DNA from 3 places in the Cellulomonas sp. CW35 genome. Region 1 is predicted to be linked to each of the others. Evidence: riboswitches for the same ligand, from Rfam matches in the RefSeq annotation. Region 1 holds a riboswitch; each other region holds the start of a gene.
The links. Region 1 has a riboswitch for thiamine pyrophosphate ahead of ACT17Q_RS02420 (ABC transporter substrate-binding protein). Riboswitches for the same ligand answer to the same signal wherever they lie in the genome.
Positions count from the first base shown of each region.

Region 2: it holds a riboswitch for thiamine pyrophosphate, as region 1 does, so the genes downstream of both, thiM (hydroxyethylthiazole kinase) here and ACT17Q_RS02420 (ABC transporter substrate-binding protein) in region 1, are expected to answer to the same signal.
Region 3: it holds a riboswitch for thiamine pyrophosphate, as region 1 does, so the genes downstream of both, ACT17Q_RS00750 (thiamine ABC transporter substrate-binding protein) here and ACT17Q_RS02420 (ABC transporter substrate-binding protein) in region 1, are expected to answer to the same signal.

Region 1 is NZ_CP199000.1:505,521-510,983, reverse strand. It holds gene ACT17Q_RS02430 (ABC transporter ATP-binding protein) at 1-660, opposite strand, end outside; gene ACT17Q_RS02425 (ABC transporter permease) at 653-1,420, opposite strand; gene ACT17Q_RS02420 (ABC transporter substrate-binding protein) at 1,417-2,445, opposite strand; TPP riboswitch at 2,759-2,853, opposite strand; gene ACT17Q_RS02415 (FAD-binding protein) at 2,943-5,075, opposite strand; gene ACT17Q_RS02410 (3-ketoacyl-ACP reductase) at 5,119-5,463, opposite strand, start outside.
Region 2 is NZ_CP199000.1:2,064,294-2,069,756, reverse strand. It holds gene ACT17Q_RS09480 (ExeM/NucH family extracellular endonuclease) at 1-2,981, shown strand, start outside; TPP riboswitch at 3,175-3,270, shown strand; gene thiM (hydroxyethylthiazole kinase) at 3,264-4,208, shown strand; gene thiE (thiamine phosphate synthase) at 4,205-4,921, shown strand; gene thiD (bifunctional hydroxymethylpyrimidine kinase/phosphomethylpyrimidine kinase) at 4,918-5,463, shown strand, end outside.
Region 3 is NZ_CP199000.1:169,470-174,932, forward strand. It holds gene ACT17Q_RS00730 (hypothetical protein) at 1-902, opposite strand, end outside; gene ACT17Q_RS00735 (hypothetical protein) at 899-1,417, opposite strand; gene ACT17Q_RS00740 (phytoene desaturase family protein) at 1,573-3,099, shown strand; gene ACT17Q_RS00745 (DUF4235 domain-containing protein) at 3,134-3,403, opposite strand; TPP riboswitch at 3,475-3,589, shown strand; gene ACT17Q_RS00750 (thiamine ABC transporter substrate-binding protein) at 3,668-4,822, shown strand; gene ACT17Q_RS00755 (ABC transporter permease) at 4,824-5,463, shown strand, end outside.

The DNA of each region.
Region 1 (5,463 bases):
CGCGATCTCGTGCGCGACGACCGCGGGGCGGCCGGACAGGCGCACCACGCGGTCGCCGAGCGTGACGGCCTCGCCCACGTCGTGCGTGACGAGCAGCCCGGTCCACCCGTGCGCGGCCCACGTCGCGGCGAGCCAGCGCTGCGCGTCGAGACGGGTGAGCGCGTCGAGCGCGCCGAACGGCTCGTCGAGGAGCACGACGTCCCGGCCCTGCAGCACGGTGCGGGCGAGCGCGGCGCGCTGCCGCATCCCGCCGGACAGCTCGTCGGGCCGCGCGTCCGCGAAGGACTCCAACCCGAACTCGGCGAGCACGTCGCGGGCGCGGGCGCGCGCGTCGCGTCGTCGCACGCCCTGCACGCGCAGGCCGAGCGCGACGTTGTCGCACACGGTGTGCCAGGCGAACAGGTGGTCCTGCTGCGGCATGAAGGCGGTGCGCGCGGGCGTGCCGGTCACGTCGAGCCCGCCGACGAGCACGCGGCCCCGGTCGGGTCGCAGCAGTCCCGCGACGACCGACAGCAGCGTGCTCTTGCCGCACCCGCTGGGCCCGACGACGCACACGAGCTCGCCCGGTCGCACGCGCAGGTCGACGCCGCCGAGCACCGGCAGCGGTCCGCGCGCGCCGGGGCGCGCGACGTGCACGTCGCGGACCTCGAGCTCACGCACGGGCCACCGCCCGGGGGTGCGCCCACGGCACGGTCACGCGCTCGAGCAGCCACGTCAGCCCGTACAGGGTGACGCTGACGAGCGCGCACAGCGCGACGGCCGCGAGCACCAGGTCGGTGCGGAACGCCGCGCGCTGCATGTTCATGTACGTGCCGAGCCCCCGCACGGCGCCGACGTACTCGGCGAACACCGCCCCGACGACCGCGTACGTGACCGCGATGCGCAGCGCCGTGAAGAACCGCGGCAGCGCCCCGGGCAGGCGGACCCAGCGCAGCTGCTGCCACCGCGAGGCGCCCATGCTCGTGAGCAGCGCGGTCGCGCCCGGACCCGCCGCGCGCAGGCCCTCGACCAGCCCGACGACGAGCGGGAAGAACGTCACGAGCGTCACAACGAGCACCTTGGGCAGCAGCCCGAACCCGAACCACAGCACCACCAGCGGCGCGAGCGCGACCACGGGGATCGTCTGCGACGCGACGAGCACGGGAACGATCCCGCGCCCGACCGCGGGCACCAGGTCGACCAGCAGCGCGAGACCCCACGCGACCAGGACCGACACCCCGAAGCCCGCGGCGGTCACCCCGAGCGTCGCCGTGGTGTGCTCCGCGAGCACGTCGCGCTGCGCCCACGCCTGCTCGGCCACGCGTCCGGGCGTCGGCAGGAGCCGCGGGTTCGCGACGCTCAGCGCCGCGACCTGCCACGCCACCCCGAGCACCGCCAGGACGAGCAGCACGGGCAGCCCGCGCGCGGTGTGGCGCGTCACGGCTCCCCCAGCAGGCTCGTCGTGAACGTGGCCGACCAGTCCGGACGCTCGGTGAGCGGCTCGCCGTCCGGTCCCGCGAGGATGCCCGCGTCGAACAGGAAGTCCCCGTAGCCGGAGACCTGGTCGAGCGTCATGGTGCCGACCGTGCCGTCGTCGGCGCGCAGCCAGTCGGAGGACAGCATCCGCTGGCTCTGCGTCACCAGGTCCGGGTCGGCGAACGCGTCGGGGTTCTGCTCGACGAGCAGCGCCGCGGCCTCGTCGGGGTGCTCCGCCGCCCACGCGTACCCGCGCTGCAGCGCCCCGACGAACGCGCGCGCCGTCTCGGGCTCGTCGGCGACCCACCGGCGGGATGCGTCCACGACCACGGCGTACGCGTCCGGGAAGCCGTGGTCCGTGTACTCCAGGTAGCGCATGGGCGTGCCCGCACGCTCGGCCTCGATGCCCTCCCACGCGACGTACGGGATGGTGAAGTCCGCCTCGCCGGCGTACAGCGCCTCGTACGCCGACGAGCCGAGCACGACGGTCGTGAACTCGCCCGTCCCGCCGTCCGCGCGGATGACCTCCTGCAGCAGCGGGACCTCACCGGGCGCGCCGAAGCCCGCGTAGATCAGGCCGTCCAGGTCGCGCGGGCTGGTGATGCGCTCGTCGTCGGCGCGCACGCCGATCGCGGTCGCCCAGTGCTGCAGGACCGCGAGCACCGCGACGACGTCCGCGCCGGCGGCCTGCGCGATGAGCGACGAGTCGTGCGTGCTGATCCCCGCCTCGGCGGCGCCCGCGTCGACCAGCTGGTCCGGCGCGGTGTCGCTGTACGGCAGCACCTGCACGTCCAGCCCCGCGTCGGCGAACCAGCCCTGCGCGAGCGCCACGTACAGGCCGGTGTGGTTGGTGTTGGGCGTCCAGTCGAGCGCGAACCGCACGCGGGTGAGCCCGTCGTCGTCGCCCGACGACGGACCGGCGCACCCGGTGGCGAGCGACGCGACGACGAGCAGCGCGGCAACCCGCGCCCGGACGGTGGTGCGAGACATCGAGGACCTCGTTCAGCAGAAGGACCGAGCACGCCGCGGCGGTCGCGCGCACGGCGCAGCAGCCCGCGACGAGCGCGCGCGAAGGCCGCATCCGCAGCCGGATGCGCTGTCGGTGCAGGGACGGGTGCGGCATCCGTCGCCGGGAAGGCGGGGCATGCTGCACTCGTCGCTGCATCCGTCGCCGCGGACGGAGCGGCGGGTGGCGCGGACCGGCGTGGACGTCCGGCTCGCGCGGGCGAGGAGCGCGCGGCGGCTACGCGCGCAGGTGCTCGCGGGGCGGTCTCGGGGAGAGAGGCGTGCGGTGCGGACGCATGCGGGTCATGCGCGACATCCCTTCGCTAGTGCTACCTAGATCAGGTTCGACGGGTGTGATCTCAGCCGCGCTGTGCGGCACCCCGTGTCACGGAACGGGCCCACCGTAGTCCGGTCTGCCCCCTTCGCCCCCACCCCTGTCCACCCCTCGGATGCGCGCCGTCACCGTGCCGGCGGCGGGTCCGTCAGTGGACGTTGCCGTGGTCGCGGAACTCGCGCCAGACGTTCTCGAAGAAGTCGTCGTCCTCGGGCAGCGGGCGGCGCGGCCGCCACCGGAGCACCGGCTCGCCGGCGGGGTCGTCGGGCGCGCGTCGGACGACCCCGCGCCAGCCCTCGCCGGGTTCGGCGGGCGACGACGATCCCGCGGCCGTCGGCGGCCGCCACGCGGCCTCCTGCACCTCGTCGTCGAGCGCGCCCTCGTCGAGACGGAAGCGGAACACCTCGGGCAGGTCGAGCTCGTCGTCGGACCGGGGGCCGTACCCGACGCGCGGCAGCTCGCCCGCCGGGTCGGAGTACAGGACGGACCCGCGCGAGCGTCCCCCGTGCGCGACGTAGTCCGCCATCGCGGACAGGTACACGTACGCGGCGGTGAGGGTGTCGCGGACCAGGAACACGCGGTTGACCGAGCGACGCGACGACGGGTCGGCGCTCACGGTCCGCTCGTACTCGGCGAGCCAGGCGTGCACCTGGTCGAGCGCCTCGTGGATGGACTTCTCGGAGCGCACGGGCCCGGCCTTGGCGCTCATGAGCTCCTGGACGCGGCGCAGCAGGTCGCCCGTGTCCTCGTCCCACCCGTCCGCGGCCCGCCCCGCCGCGGCGGCGACGAGCCCGGTCGCGGCCGCCTGGACCGGCGCGGCAGCCGCGGCGTACCGGTCGAGCGCGACGGGCGGGTCCGTGCGGCGTGCGACGATCATCTGCGCGGCCCGCGTCGCCCCGACCTGCCCGCTGTTCAGCGCCGCGCCGCCGGGGCGGTACACGCCGTGCGCGCCGCCGGCCTCGCCCACGGGGAACAGCCCGCGCACGTTCGACTCCCACCACGCGTCGACCACGAGCCCGCCGTTGTTGTGCTGCGCGCACACGTCGACCTCGAGCAGGTCGGTCTCGAGGTCCACGTACGGGTTCTTGCGCAGGTAGAACTGGTACGCGGGCTCGTTCATGCGCCGCAGCCGCTGCACCGGGGTGCCGAACAGCACGCCCGCGCGCTCCAGGTAGTCGCGGGCCTCGGGGCTGAGCGCCGCGGGGTCGAGCTCGTCGCGCATGGGGTTGCGGCGGAAGTCGAGGAACACGCGCCGCCCGCGCAGCACGGTCTCGCGGTACACGAGCAGGTCGACGAGCGACGAGCCGTCGCGCGCCTTGCGCACGTCGAACGGCCACTGGTAGCCCTTGAGGAACACCAGGGACAGCAGCCGCCCGTAGTCCCCGATCGCCTCGGTGAGGAACTCGCGCTCGTCGCCGCCGTCCGCGTCGGTCGACACGAACCGCGGGATGACCTGCATGTACGTGCCGGACACGTTCCACCGCGGGTGCGTCGAGGCGAGCCCGAACTGCCACTCGGTGAGGTTCTTGCCGTGCACGCCCGCGCGGTACGCCGCGCCGGAGGCGCCCCACTGCCCGTGCGGGAACACGCGCGTCGCGTACATCCCCGCGGGGCCGCCGGTCGCGTAGACCACGTTGGTGCAGCGGAACAGCAGGAACGGCGACTGCTCGCCGTCGTGCCGGACGTCGGTCCGCAGGACGAGCAGCCCGACGACCGCGCGGCCCCCGCCGTCCGCGGGGACCGTCACGAGGTCGACCACGCGGCACTCGTCGAAGACGCGCGTGCCGTTGCGGTGCACCTTCGCCTCGAGCCGCTCCACCATGGTGCGGCTCGTGTACGGACCGACGGACGTGGCTCGTCGGCGCGGGTCGTGGTCGGTCTTGTAGCCGATGAACTCGCCGTACCGGTTCTGCGGGAACGGGACGCCCAGGTCGCACAGCCGCAGGAACCCGCGCGCGGACAGCGCCGCCTCCGCGAGCGCGTTGTCGCCGTCCATCGCGCCGCCCGCGAACAGCGTCTGCGCCATCTCGCGCACGGAGTCGCCGTCGCCGCCGCTGAGTGTGAGCTTGTAGTACGTCTGCTTGTCGGAGCCCGCGTTGCGGGACGCGCCCGCGTTGACCTTGTCCGCGACCATGACGACGTCGTCCTGGCCGAGCTCCCACAGGCGGTCGGCGGCGCAGAACCCGGCCGAGCCGGTCCCGACGACGACGGTGTTCGCCGTGACGACCGGCACGTCGGTCTCACCGATGCGGACGAGCACGGGGTCGTGGCGGTGGGGCATCGTCGGCTCCTGCGGTCGGGTACCTCGCTGGTCATGGGGTCGGTCACAGGACCGGGACGTGCATGCCGCCGTCGACGTGGAAGACCTCGCCCGTCGAGTACGGCGTCGCACCGGACGCGAGCAGCGCGACCGCGCCCGCGACGTCGGCGGGTCGGCCCCAGCGCGCGATGGGCGCGAGGCCGTCGGCGAGCAGCGCGTCGTACTTGCCCGCGACACCCGCGGTCATGTCGGTCGCGATCACGCCCGGCCGCACCTCGTGCACGACGATGCCCTCGGACGCGAGCCGCACGGCCCACAGCTGCGTGGCCATCGCGACGCCCGCCTTGGACACGCAGTAGTCGCCGCGGTCGGTCGAGACGGTCGTCGCGGAGATCGACGAGACGTTGAC
Region 2 (5,463 bases), 1.6 Mb from region 1:
TCGCACGGGCGACCGGCGCGGACGTCTGGGAGATCAACGCCGAGGAGTCGATCGCGCTCGAGTACAGCCGGTACGACTACCACGGCGCGCTGTACTACGCGTCCGACGAGTACCGCTCGTCGGACCACGACCCGGTGGTCGTGGGGCTCGACGCGGGTGAGGCCGGCAGCACGGTCGACCTGACGTTCCTCAACATCAACGACTTCCACGGCCGCATCGAGTCCGCCGCCGCGGGGTCGAACACCGTCAAGCTCGCCGGCACGGTCGAGCAGCTGCGCGCCGCCGCACCGGGACCGGTCGCGTTCCTGTCGGCCGGCGACAACATCGGTGCGTCGCTGTTCGCGTCGGCGGTCCAGCAGGACCAGCCGACGATCGACGTGCTCAACGCCCTCGACCTGGCCGCCTCGGCGGTGGGCAACCACGAGTTCGACCAGGGCTTCGCGGACCTGCGGGACCGCGTGGTGGGCCCGGACGACGACCGCAACGCGGCGTGGGCGTACCTCGGCGCGAACGTCTACGCGAAGGGCACGACGGACCCGGTGCTGCCGGAGTACGCGATGGTCGACATGGACGGCGTCGACGTCGCGGTCGTCGGCGCGGTGACCGAGGAGACCCCCTCGCTCGTCACCCCGGCCGGGATCGCGGACCTCGACTTCGGCGACCCGGTCGAGGCGGTCAACCGCGTCGCGGCGCGGCTCACCGACGGCGACGAGGCGAACGGTGAGGCCGACGTGGTCGTCGCCGAGTACCACGAGGGTGCGAGCGCGGGCACGCCCGACGGCGCCACGCTCGCGCAGGAGGTCGCGGCGGGCGGCGCGTTCGCGGACATCGTCACGGGCACGTCCGCGGCGGTCGACGCGATCTTCACCGGCCACACCCACAAGCAGTACGCGTGGTCGGCGGACGTCCCCGGTGTCCCGGGTGCGACGCGACCCGTCGTGCAGACGGGCTCGTACGGCGAGTTCGTGGGCAAGGTCGTCCTCACGTACGACCGGGCGACCGACGAGGTCCTCGCGCACACCGAGGCGAACGTGGCGCGCACGACGACGGCGGACGCCGACCTGGTCGCGGCCTTCCCGCGGGTGGCCGAGGTCAAGACGATCGTCGACGCGGCGGTCGCGTACGCGAACGAGGTCGGCAGCGAGCCGGTCGGCTCGGTCACGGCGGACATCACGACGGCGTACTCCGGCGGCTCGTACGTGGACGGCGTCTACACAGGCTCCGGCCCGCTGCCGACGACGGGTCGCGACGACCGCGCGAGCGAGTCGACGCTCGGGAACCTGGTGGCGAACGCGCTGCGCGACACCCTCGCGGAGGACCGGTTGGGCGGCGCCGACATCGGCGTCGTCAACCCGGGCGGGCTGCGCAACGAGCTGCTGTACGCACGCTCGGGCGCCGAGACGACGGACGGTGTGGTGACGTACGCCGAGGCGAACGCCGTTCTGCCGTTCGTCAACAACCTCTGGACGACGACGCTCACGGGTGCGCAGGTCCGCACGATGCTCGAGCAGCAGTGGCAGCGTGACGCCGCGGGCAACGTGCCGAGCCGGCCATACCTGCAGCTCGGGCTCTCCGACAACGTGTCGTACACGTACGACGCGAGCCTGCCGGAGGGCAGCCGCATCACGTCGGTGACGATCGACGGCGAGCCGCTGGACGCGGAAGCCGACTACCGCGTGGGGACGTTCTCGTTCCTCGCGACGGGCGGCGACAACTTCCGGGTGTTCACGCAGGGCAGCGACACGCGTGACTCGGGTCTGGTCGACCGGGACGCGTGGATCGCGTACCTGCGGGCGCACCCCGGCCTGTCGCCCGACTTCGCGCGGCACGCCGTGGCCGTGAGCGACGCACCCGAGTCGGTCGAGGCGGGCGGCACGCTCGGGTTCGAGGTGTCGCACCTGGACCTCACGAGCCTCGGCTCGCCGCGCAACACGAGCCTGGACGTGCGGCTCGACGGTGAGTCGATCGGCACGGCGACGGTCACCGGCGGCGCGGCCACGGTGTCCGCGGTCGTGCCCGCGGGCACGGCGGCGGGGGAGCACGAGCTCACGCTCGTCGCGAGCCCCAGCGGCACCACGGTCCACCTGCGGCTCACGGTCGAGCCGGCGTCGTCCGGGCCGACCACCACGACGCTCACGATGACCGGCGACCCGGTCGCGGGCGCGACGCAGACGCTCGTCGCGACCGTGACGCCCGCGGGTGTGACCGGCACGGTGACGTTCGTCGACGGGAGCACCTGGCTCGGGACCGTCCCGGTGAAGCTCGGCCGGGCGAGCCTCGACGTCCGGCTGGGCGGGGGTACGCACGCCCTGCGGGCGGTGCTCGTCCCGGTCGACGAGGCATGGGAGGGGTCCGAGGGCTCGTTGTCCGTGACGGTCGCGAAGGCGACGTCGACGACCACGCTGTCCCTCGACCGGACGACCGTGTCGTTCGGCGGCACGGTCACCGCGACCGTGACGGTCACGTCGACCGGGGGCGCTCCCACCGGCGTGGTCCAGGTCCGCGAGGGCGCGAGGGTCCTCGGGGCGGGCACGCTCACGGGGTCGGGCGCGACGGCGACCGCGACGGTCGTGCTCCCGCGCACGCTCGCGCGCGGCACGCACACGCTCACCGCGGTGTACGGCGGCTCGGCGGACCTGACCGCCTCGACCTCCGCGCCCGTGCGGCTCACCGTCACCAGGGCGACGCCGACGATCGCGCTGTCGACCGCGTCGTGGACCGTCACCCGTGGCACGCGTCCGACCATCGCGGTCACGGTCGCCGGGGTGGCCGGTGCCCCCTCGCCGACCGGCAAGGTGACGCTCGAGGCCGGCGGCCGTCCGCTCGTCGCGACGCTCCAGAAGGGGAAGGCGACGTTCCGGCTGCCGGCGGTGACCCGTGACGTGACGGTCCGGGCCAAGTACCAGGGCGACGACTCGTACGCCTCGGTGTCCGCGGTCCGGACGCTCGTCGTGAAGCACGGGGGGCACGGCCGCCGCTGACCCGAGGGACGCGGCAGCCAGCACGCTCGAGGGGCGTCCGACCACCACGGTCGGGCGCTCCTCGCGCATGCCCACCCGTGCGGCCCACCGGCCGGTCGGCTCGCCCGGTGGTCGTCGTCGACGCGCCTGCCGACGCGCCGTCCGGTGGGCGGACGGGGGGCGGACGGCGGCGGTGCGCGCGGGCTAGCCTGGCCGCACTGACACGGGGTGCCCTGCACGCAGGGCTGAGATCACACCCGCCGAACCTGATCTAGTTCGTACTAGCGAAGGGATGTCATCTCCATGACGTCTGCCGTCCCACCCTGCCCTCCCGCCGACGAGCGCGCCGACGAGCGCGCCGACGAACCCGGCGGCGCCCCGCCCCTGAGCCCCGGCAGGCTCGCCGCCGACGCGGCGCAGGCGCTCGCGGCGGTCCGGGCACGCACGCCGCTCGTGCAGTGCCTCACCAACGAGGTGACGACGAACCTCGTCGCCAACGCGCTGCTCGCGGTGGGCGCCTCGCCCGCCATGACCGCGGTCCCGGGCGAGGCCGAGCAGCTCGCGGCCGTCGCGGGCGCGGTCCTGGCAAACCTCGGCACGCCCGGTCCCGACCTGCGCGCGTGCCTCGAGCCCGCGGTGACCACGGCGCGGCGCGCCGGCGTGCCGTGGGTGCTCGACCCCGTGGCCGTCGGGGTGCTGTCGGTCCGCACGCGGCTCGCCGAGCAGCTCCTGGGTGCGCGGCCCGCGGTGGTGCGCGGCAACGCCAGCGAGGTCCTGGGCCTCGCGGGGCTCACGTCGTCGGGACGGGGCGTCGACGCGTGCGACGCCGTCGAGGACGCGCGCGAGGCCGCGGTCCGCCTCGCGCACGCGACGGGCGGCGCGGTCGCGGTGTCGGGCGCGGTCGACCTCGTCGTCGCGGGTGACGTCGCCGTGCGCGTGTCGGCGGGGGACCCCCTGCTGACGGCGATCACCGGCGCAGGGTGCGCGCTCGGCGCGCTCGCGGCGGCGTTCGCCGCGGTCACCGACCCGCTCACCGCGGCGGTCGGCTCCTCGCTGGTTCTCGGGCTCGCGGCGGAGCGCGCCGCGTCGGTCGCGCGCGGTCCGGGCTCGTTCCAGGTCGCGCTGCTCGACGAGCTGTACGGGCTGCGGCCCGAGCACGTCGTCGGGCTGGGTGACCGGCTGGTCGTGGAGCCCGCGCGCATCGGCGCGCCCAGGGCCGCGACCGCGCCCGTCGGGGCACCCGCGTGACCGGCGCGGCGGGTGCGTCGCGGCGCCCCCCGTTCCCGGGCGGTCCGTACCTCGTGCTCGACGCGGACGTGTGCGCGGCGGCCGGCCGCGCCCCCGCCGGCGTCGCGGCGGCGGCGGTGCGCGCGGGCGTCGGCGTGGTGCAGGTGCGTGCGACGCGCGCGGGGGTGCGCGACCTGGTCGCGCTCACGACCGCGGTGGCGGAGGCCGTGCGCACCGCCGGACCCGCGCTGCTCGTCGTCGACGACCGCGTGGACGTGGTGCTCGCGGCACGCGCCCGCGGTGCGGTCGTGGACGGTGTGCACGTCGGCCAGCGGGACCTGGAGGCCTCCGACGCGCGTGCGTTGCTCGGCCCCGACGCGGTCGTGGGCGTCTCGGCGGCACGACCGCACGACGTGCGCGCGGTCCCGGCCGACCTGGTCGACTACGTCGGGAGCGGGCCGGTGCGGCTGACGCCGACCAAGCCCGACGCCGACGTCGCGCTCGGCCTCGACGGTCTCGCCGCGGCGGTCGCGAGCACCCGGCTGCCGGTCGTGGCGATCGGCGGGCTCGACGCGCGTGACGTCGACGCCGTGCGGACGGCCGGCGCCCACGGGCTCGCGGTGGTCTCGGCGGTGTGCTCCGCGCCCGACCCGTCCGCCGCGGCCGCGGAGCTCGTCGCCGCGTGGCGGCGGTCGGCGAGCGGCACGGTGGCGACGCCGGCGGGTGCGCGGTGAGCCCGTCGCGCGTGCGCGCGCTGTCCATCGCCGGCACCGACCCGACGGGCGGCGCCGGGATCCAGGCGGACCTCAAGTCGTTCGCCGCGCACGGGGCGTACGGCATGGCGGTCGTGACGGCGCTCGTCGCGCAGAACACCCGCGGCGTGCGCGCGGTCCACGTCCCCGAGCCGGAGTTCCTGCGTGCGCAGCTCGAGGCCGTCAGCGACGACGTCACGGTCGACTCGGTGAAGATCGGCATGCTCGCCACGCCGCAGGTCGCGCACGAGGTGACGGCGTGGCTGGACCGGCAGCGTGCCGCGGGGCGTTCGCCCGTCGTCGTGCTCGACCCGGTGATGGTCGCGACCAGCGGGGACCGGCTCCTCGACCCGGAGGCCGAGATCGCCGTGCGCGAGCTCGTGGGCCGCGCGGACCTCGTGACGCCCAACCTGCCCGAGCTGGCGGTGCTCGTCGACGAGCCGCGCGCGCAGTCGTGGGCGCAGGCGCTCGACCAGGCGACCCGCCTCTCCCGCGGGTCGGGGACCACGGTCCTGCTCAAGGGC
Region 3 (5,463 bases), 340 kb from region 1:
CGCACCGGTCTCACGTCCTCCAGGCGGCGGCCCGTGGCGAGGCTCATCGGCACCGCGACGGCCACCGCCGTGAGCACCCACGCCGAGTAGTCGATCCCCAGGAACAGCCAGATGTTGGCGTGCATCACCGCGACCGCGAGCGCGAACAGTGCGCGCGTGCGGCGCCACAGCAGCCACACGGGCGCGGTCAGCTCGAGCAGCAGCGCACCAGTCGCGAGCCCGCTCGCCAGCACCGCGTGGTCCGCGACCCACTGCGCGACCCCGGCCGCGTGCGGCGACGTGCCCTGCCGCAGCACCCACGTCATGTTGTCGGACAGCGCCCACCCGATCCCCGAGTGCCGCAGCTTCTGCGCGCCCGTGAGCCAGTAGACGAGCGCCAGCACCGCGAGCGCCGCGCGCGGCGGCCACCCCCACACCACCGCACGCTCGTCGTCCTGGTCGCGGCGCGGCACGCGCGCGAACAGCAGCGGCACCGCGACCCACACCGTCAGCACGTCGTTGTGCAGCACCTTGCCCGACGAGCCCCACGACGCGCACAGCACCGCGTAGCAGACCCACGCGAGCACGAACCCGGCGTGCGCGCGGCGCCGCGCGAGCACCAGCGCGACCCCCGCCGTGCCGAGCACCGCGAGCGTCACGGGTAGCCACGCGGGCAGCGCCGCCGGCAGCCACGACACGAGCGTCAGGCCGTCGGTCAGCGCGGCCGGCCGCTCGGCGATCGCGGCCCAGTCGCGCGCGACGAGACGCAGCCCGATCACGAGCGCGACGAGCGTGTGGACCTCGCGGAGCCGGTAGCCCGGCCCGGGCGCGGTCAGCCGGGCGTCGAGCGTCCCGACGAGCGCGCGCACGCGGCCGTCACGGCTGCGCACGGCTGGACGGCGCTCCGGCGCCGAGACGCTCACAGCGTCACCTGCGCGAGCACCGTCGTCGGCCCGTGCTCGTGCCGTTCACGCGTCTCGCCGTCCATGGTCCACGCGGTCCGCTCGACCGCCGCCGAGGTGAACGCCGCGGGGTCGAGACCCGCGAGGCGCAGCCACGCGACGACCTTCTCGCGGCGGGCGCCCGTGGGCAGGTCGCGCAGCTCGGCGAGCTGGTGGGACGTCGCCGCGAGCGGCGCGTCGGCCGGCATCGGGACGGTCACGCGCACGCCGTCCGTCCCCGTCACGACGAGCCGCAGCGACGCGCCGTCCGCGGTTCGCACCGTGCTGAACAGGCGGAACGCGGTCACCGGCCACGCCTCGGCCTCCACCAGCGCACCCAGCGCGATGACGCCCAGCACGGTCCACGTGACCGCTCGGGCGCGGCGCCGTGCCCGCGCGTCCTCGCGCAGGTCCTCGTGCAGGTCCTCCCGCACCGTCGCCGCGGTGGGCTCCCGGCCCACGCCGTCCGCCGCCCCGCTCAACCCGTCCCCCCGCACGTCACCGTCCGCCCCCTCGGCCGACGGGACGAACTCTGCCAGACGCCGCGCACCGGACGGGCGGCTTTCGCGCCTCGACCTCGCGCGCCGCTCGCGCGCCCACGCGCTCGCCCTCGCGCACGCCCACCGCTCGCGGGTCGCGCCGTGGTGGTTGGATGGCGGGGTTCCTGGACGGGCGAGGCGAGGGGTCGCAGGTGCGCGGGCGCGGCGAGGGTCACACCGAGGTCGTCGTCGTGGGCGCCGGACCCAACGGCCTCGCGGCCGCGGTCACGTGCGCGCGCGCCGGGCTCCAGGTCACGGTGCTCGAGGCGCAGCCCGACGCGGGCGGCGGTGCGCGCACGCTCGACCTGGGCCTCGCGCCGGGCGTGGTGCACGACGTGTGCTCGGCGGTGCAGGCGATGGCGTGGGCGTCGCCGTTCTTCCGCGGTTTCGACCTGGCCGCGCGCGGCGTCGAGCTCCTGACCCCCGAGGTCTCGTACGCGCAGCCCCTGCCCGGCGGGCGGTCGGGCCTCGCGTACCGCGACCTGGACCGCACGGTGGAGGCGCTCGGCGAGGACGGGCCCGCGTGGCGTGCGCTCGTCGGGCGGCTGTCGGAGCACTGGCCGCACGTGGTGCGGCTCGCGCTCGGTGACAAGCGCTCGGTCCCGCCCGGCCTGCTCCCCGGCGGCGTGCCGAGCGCGGCGGCGTTCGGGTTCGCCGTGCTCGAGCAGGGCACCCGTGCGTGGGACCGGCGGTTCTCCGGGGACCTCGCACCCGCGCTGCTCACGGGTGTCGCGGCGCACGCGAGCACCCCGCTGCCGTCGCTCGCCGCGGCCGGGACCGCGCTGCTGCTCGCGTCGCTCGCGCACGCCGGGTCCGGCTGGTCCATCCCGCGCGGCGGCTCGCGCGCCATCACCGACGCGCTGCGCGCCGACCTCGAGGCGCACGGTGGTCAGGTCCTCACGGACCACCCGGTGCGCACCGCGGCCGACCTGCCGGGCGCGCACGCCTACCTGTTCGACACGACGCCGCGCACGGTCGTCGAGGTGCTGGGCGACGAGCTGCCCGCTCGCGCGCGGCGGGCGCTGAGCGCGTTCCGGTACGGCGACGGCGCCAGCAAGGTCGACTTCGTGCTCTCCGGGCCGGTGCCGTGGACGGACCCCGAGGTCGCGCTCGCGGGCACCGTGCACCTGGGTGGGACGCGCCGGGAGATGGCCGACGCCGAGGCGCAGGTCGCGCGCGGGCAGCACCCCGAGCGGCCCATGACGTTGCTGAGCGACCCCGCGGTGGTCGACGAGACGCGCGTCGTCGACGGCCTGCGTCCCCTGTGGACGTACGCGCACGTGCCCGCCGGGTCGGACGTCGACGTGACCGAGGCGGTCACCGCGCACGTCGAGCGGTACGCGCCCGGGTTCCGCGACCTCGTCGTCGCGAGCCGGTGCGTCCCCGCCGCGCGGATGTCCGGCCACAACGCGAACTACGTCGGCGGGGACATCGCGTCCGGCGCGGTCACCATGTGGCAGATGGTCGCGCGGCCCACCCCGCGGCTCGACCCGTACGCCGTCGGGCTCGACGGCGTGTACCTGTGCTCGGCCTCGACCCCGCCCGGACCCGGCGTGCACGGGCTCGGCGGCTGGTTCGCGGCGCGGCGCGCGCTGCGGGACGTCTTCGGCATCACGCAGGCGCCCGACCTGCACCCCTGACGCCGGGGCGCCGGGCGACGGGACGGGGGCCGGCTCAGTCGGTGATGTCGGTCTTCACCGCGAAGCGCGCCGTGCCGCGCGTCGCGAGCGCACGAGCGACCGCGACCGCCGCACCGGACAGCGCCGCGGCCACGAGGATCTCCGCGAGCTGCGAGTCGCCCGGGTCCTCCGCCTTCGGCGGCTTGTGGCCGCGCGCGGCCTGCCAGGACTGGGCGATCACCTGGTTCGCCGCCCACGCCGCCGCGGCGGCCGCGGCGAGTCCGACGAGCTTCGCGAGGACGGGGGTCGAGGGCTTGCCTGCCATGGACGCCGACGCTACCGCCCACGGGCGGTCCGCGCGCGCCGCTCGGCGTCCGGGCGCGGGTAGCATCGACCCCTGAACGACAGGGGAGCGCCGGGCTGACACCAGGGCGCTGAGAGTGCGGGACAGCCGCAGACCCTCGAACCTGATCCGGGTGATACCGGCGTAGGGAGTCGGGACTTCTCACCTCCGCCTCGTCGTGCCGGGGTCCTCGGTGCGACGAGGTGGTGGACCCCTCCTCGCAGACGACGCCAGGAGGCAGAACGCATGACCGGTCCGACGGTGCGCGGCACCCGCGCATCCCGACCCACCCGCCGCACGGCCGCGCTGCTCGGCGGCCTGCTGGTCCCCGCGCTCGTCCTCGCGGGCTGCGCGATCGCGGACGAGAGCACGCGGCCGGGCAGCACCCCCACCGCGGGCACGACGGGGACGGCCGGCGCCGACCCGTCCGCCGAGCTCGGCGGCACCGTCACCCTCGTGACGCACGACTCGTTCGCGCTGTCCGACGGCCTGCTCGAGAAGTTCACCGACGCCACGGGCGTCGAGGTCCAGGTGGTCCAGCCCGGCGACGCCGGCGCGCTCGTCAACCAGCTCGTCCTCACCAAGGACGCGCCGCTGGGTGACCTCGTGTACGGGATCGACAACGCGTTCGCGTCCCGCGCCCTCACCGAGGGCGTGCTCGAGCCGTACCGGTCGCAGGGCGACGCTGCGGACGACGCGATCGGCTTCGCGGTCGAGGGCGACGACGCGGGCGCGCTCACCGCGGTCGACTTCGGCGACGTGTGCCTCAACGTCGACGAGCAGTGGTTCGCGAAGCACGACCTGCAGCCGCCGACGACGCTCGACGACCTCACGAAGCCCGCGTACGAGGACCTGCTCGTCGTCCCCAACGCGGTGACCTCCTCACCCGGGTTCGCCTTCCTGCTCGCGACCATCGGCGCCAAGGGTGACGAGTGGCCGCAGTACTGGCAGGCGCTCGTCGACAACGGGCTCAAGGTCGCCGACGGCTGGTCCGACGCGTACTTCACGGACTTCTCCGGCGGGGGCGGCGGCGGGCCGCGGCCCATCGTGCTGTCCTACGCGTCGTCGCCGCCGTCGACCGTCCCCGAGGGCGGCGACGAGCCGACGACCTCGGCGCTGCTCGACACGTGCTTCCGGCAGGTCGAGTACGCGGGCGTGCTCGCGGGCGCCGAGAACCCCGCGGGTGCGCGCGCGCTGCTCGACTACCTGCTGTCCTACGAGGTGCAGGTCGACATCCCCGGCTCGATGTACATGTACCCCGTGAGCTCGCAGGTCGTGCTGCCCGCGCAGTGGACGCTGTGGGCGCCGCTGGCCGAGCACCCGTTCGAGGTCGCACCGGGCGACATCGCCGCGAACCGCGACGTGTGGCTCTCGACGTGGTCGCAGACCGTGATCGGCTGACATGACCGCGACGACCGAGCTCCCGCGCCCCGTGCGCGACGCACCGACCGTCGGGCCCGCGCGCCCGACGGCCCGCGTGCGCGTGCGGGGAGCGGGGCTCGGTCGGGGCGCGGCCTGGACCGTCGCGGTCCTCGTGCCGCTCGCGTTCCTCGTCGTCTTCTTCGCCTACCCCGTCGCCGTCATGGCCGGACGGGGGTTCGTGAGCGACGGGCGGCTCGACCTGTCGGGGTTCGCGGACGTGTTCGCGCGTCCTCGCACGTGGCGGATCATCGGGCAGACGCTCGCGCAGGCCGGCCTCGCCACGACCGTCAGCGTGCTGCTCGGCGTGCCCGGTGCGTACGTGCTGTACCGGCGGCGGTTCGCGGGCCGCGCCGCGGTGCGCGCGCTCGTCACCGTGCCGTTCGTGCTGCCGACCGTCGTCGTCGGCGTCGCGTTCCGGTCGCTGCTCGTCGAGAACGGGCCGCTCGGGTTCCTGCACCTCGACGGCACGTTCGCCGCCGTCGTCGCGGCGCTCGTGTTCTTCAACTACGCGATCGTCGTGCGCGGCGTCGGCGGCATGTGGGAGCGCCTGGACCCGCGCGCCGAGCAGGCCGCCCGGGCGCTCGGCGCGACGCCGTGGCGTGCGTTGCGCACCGTCACCC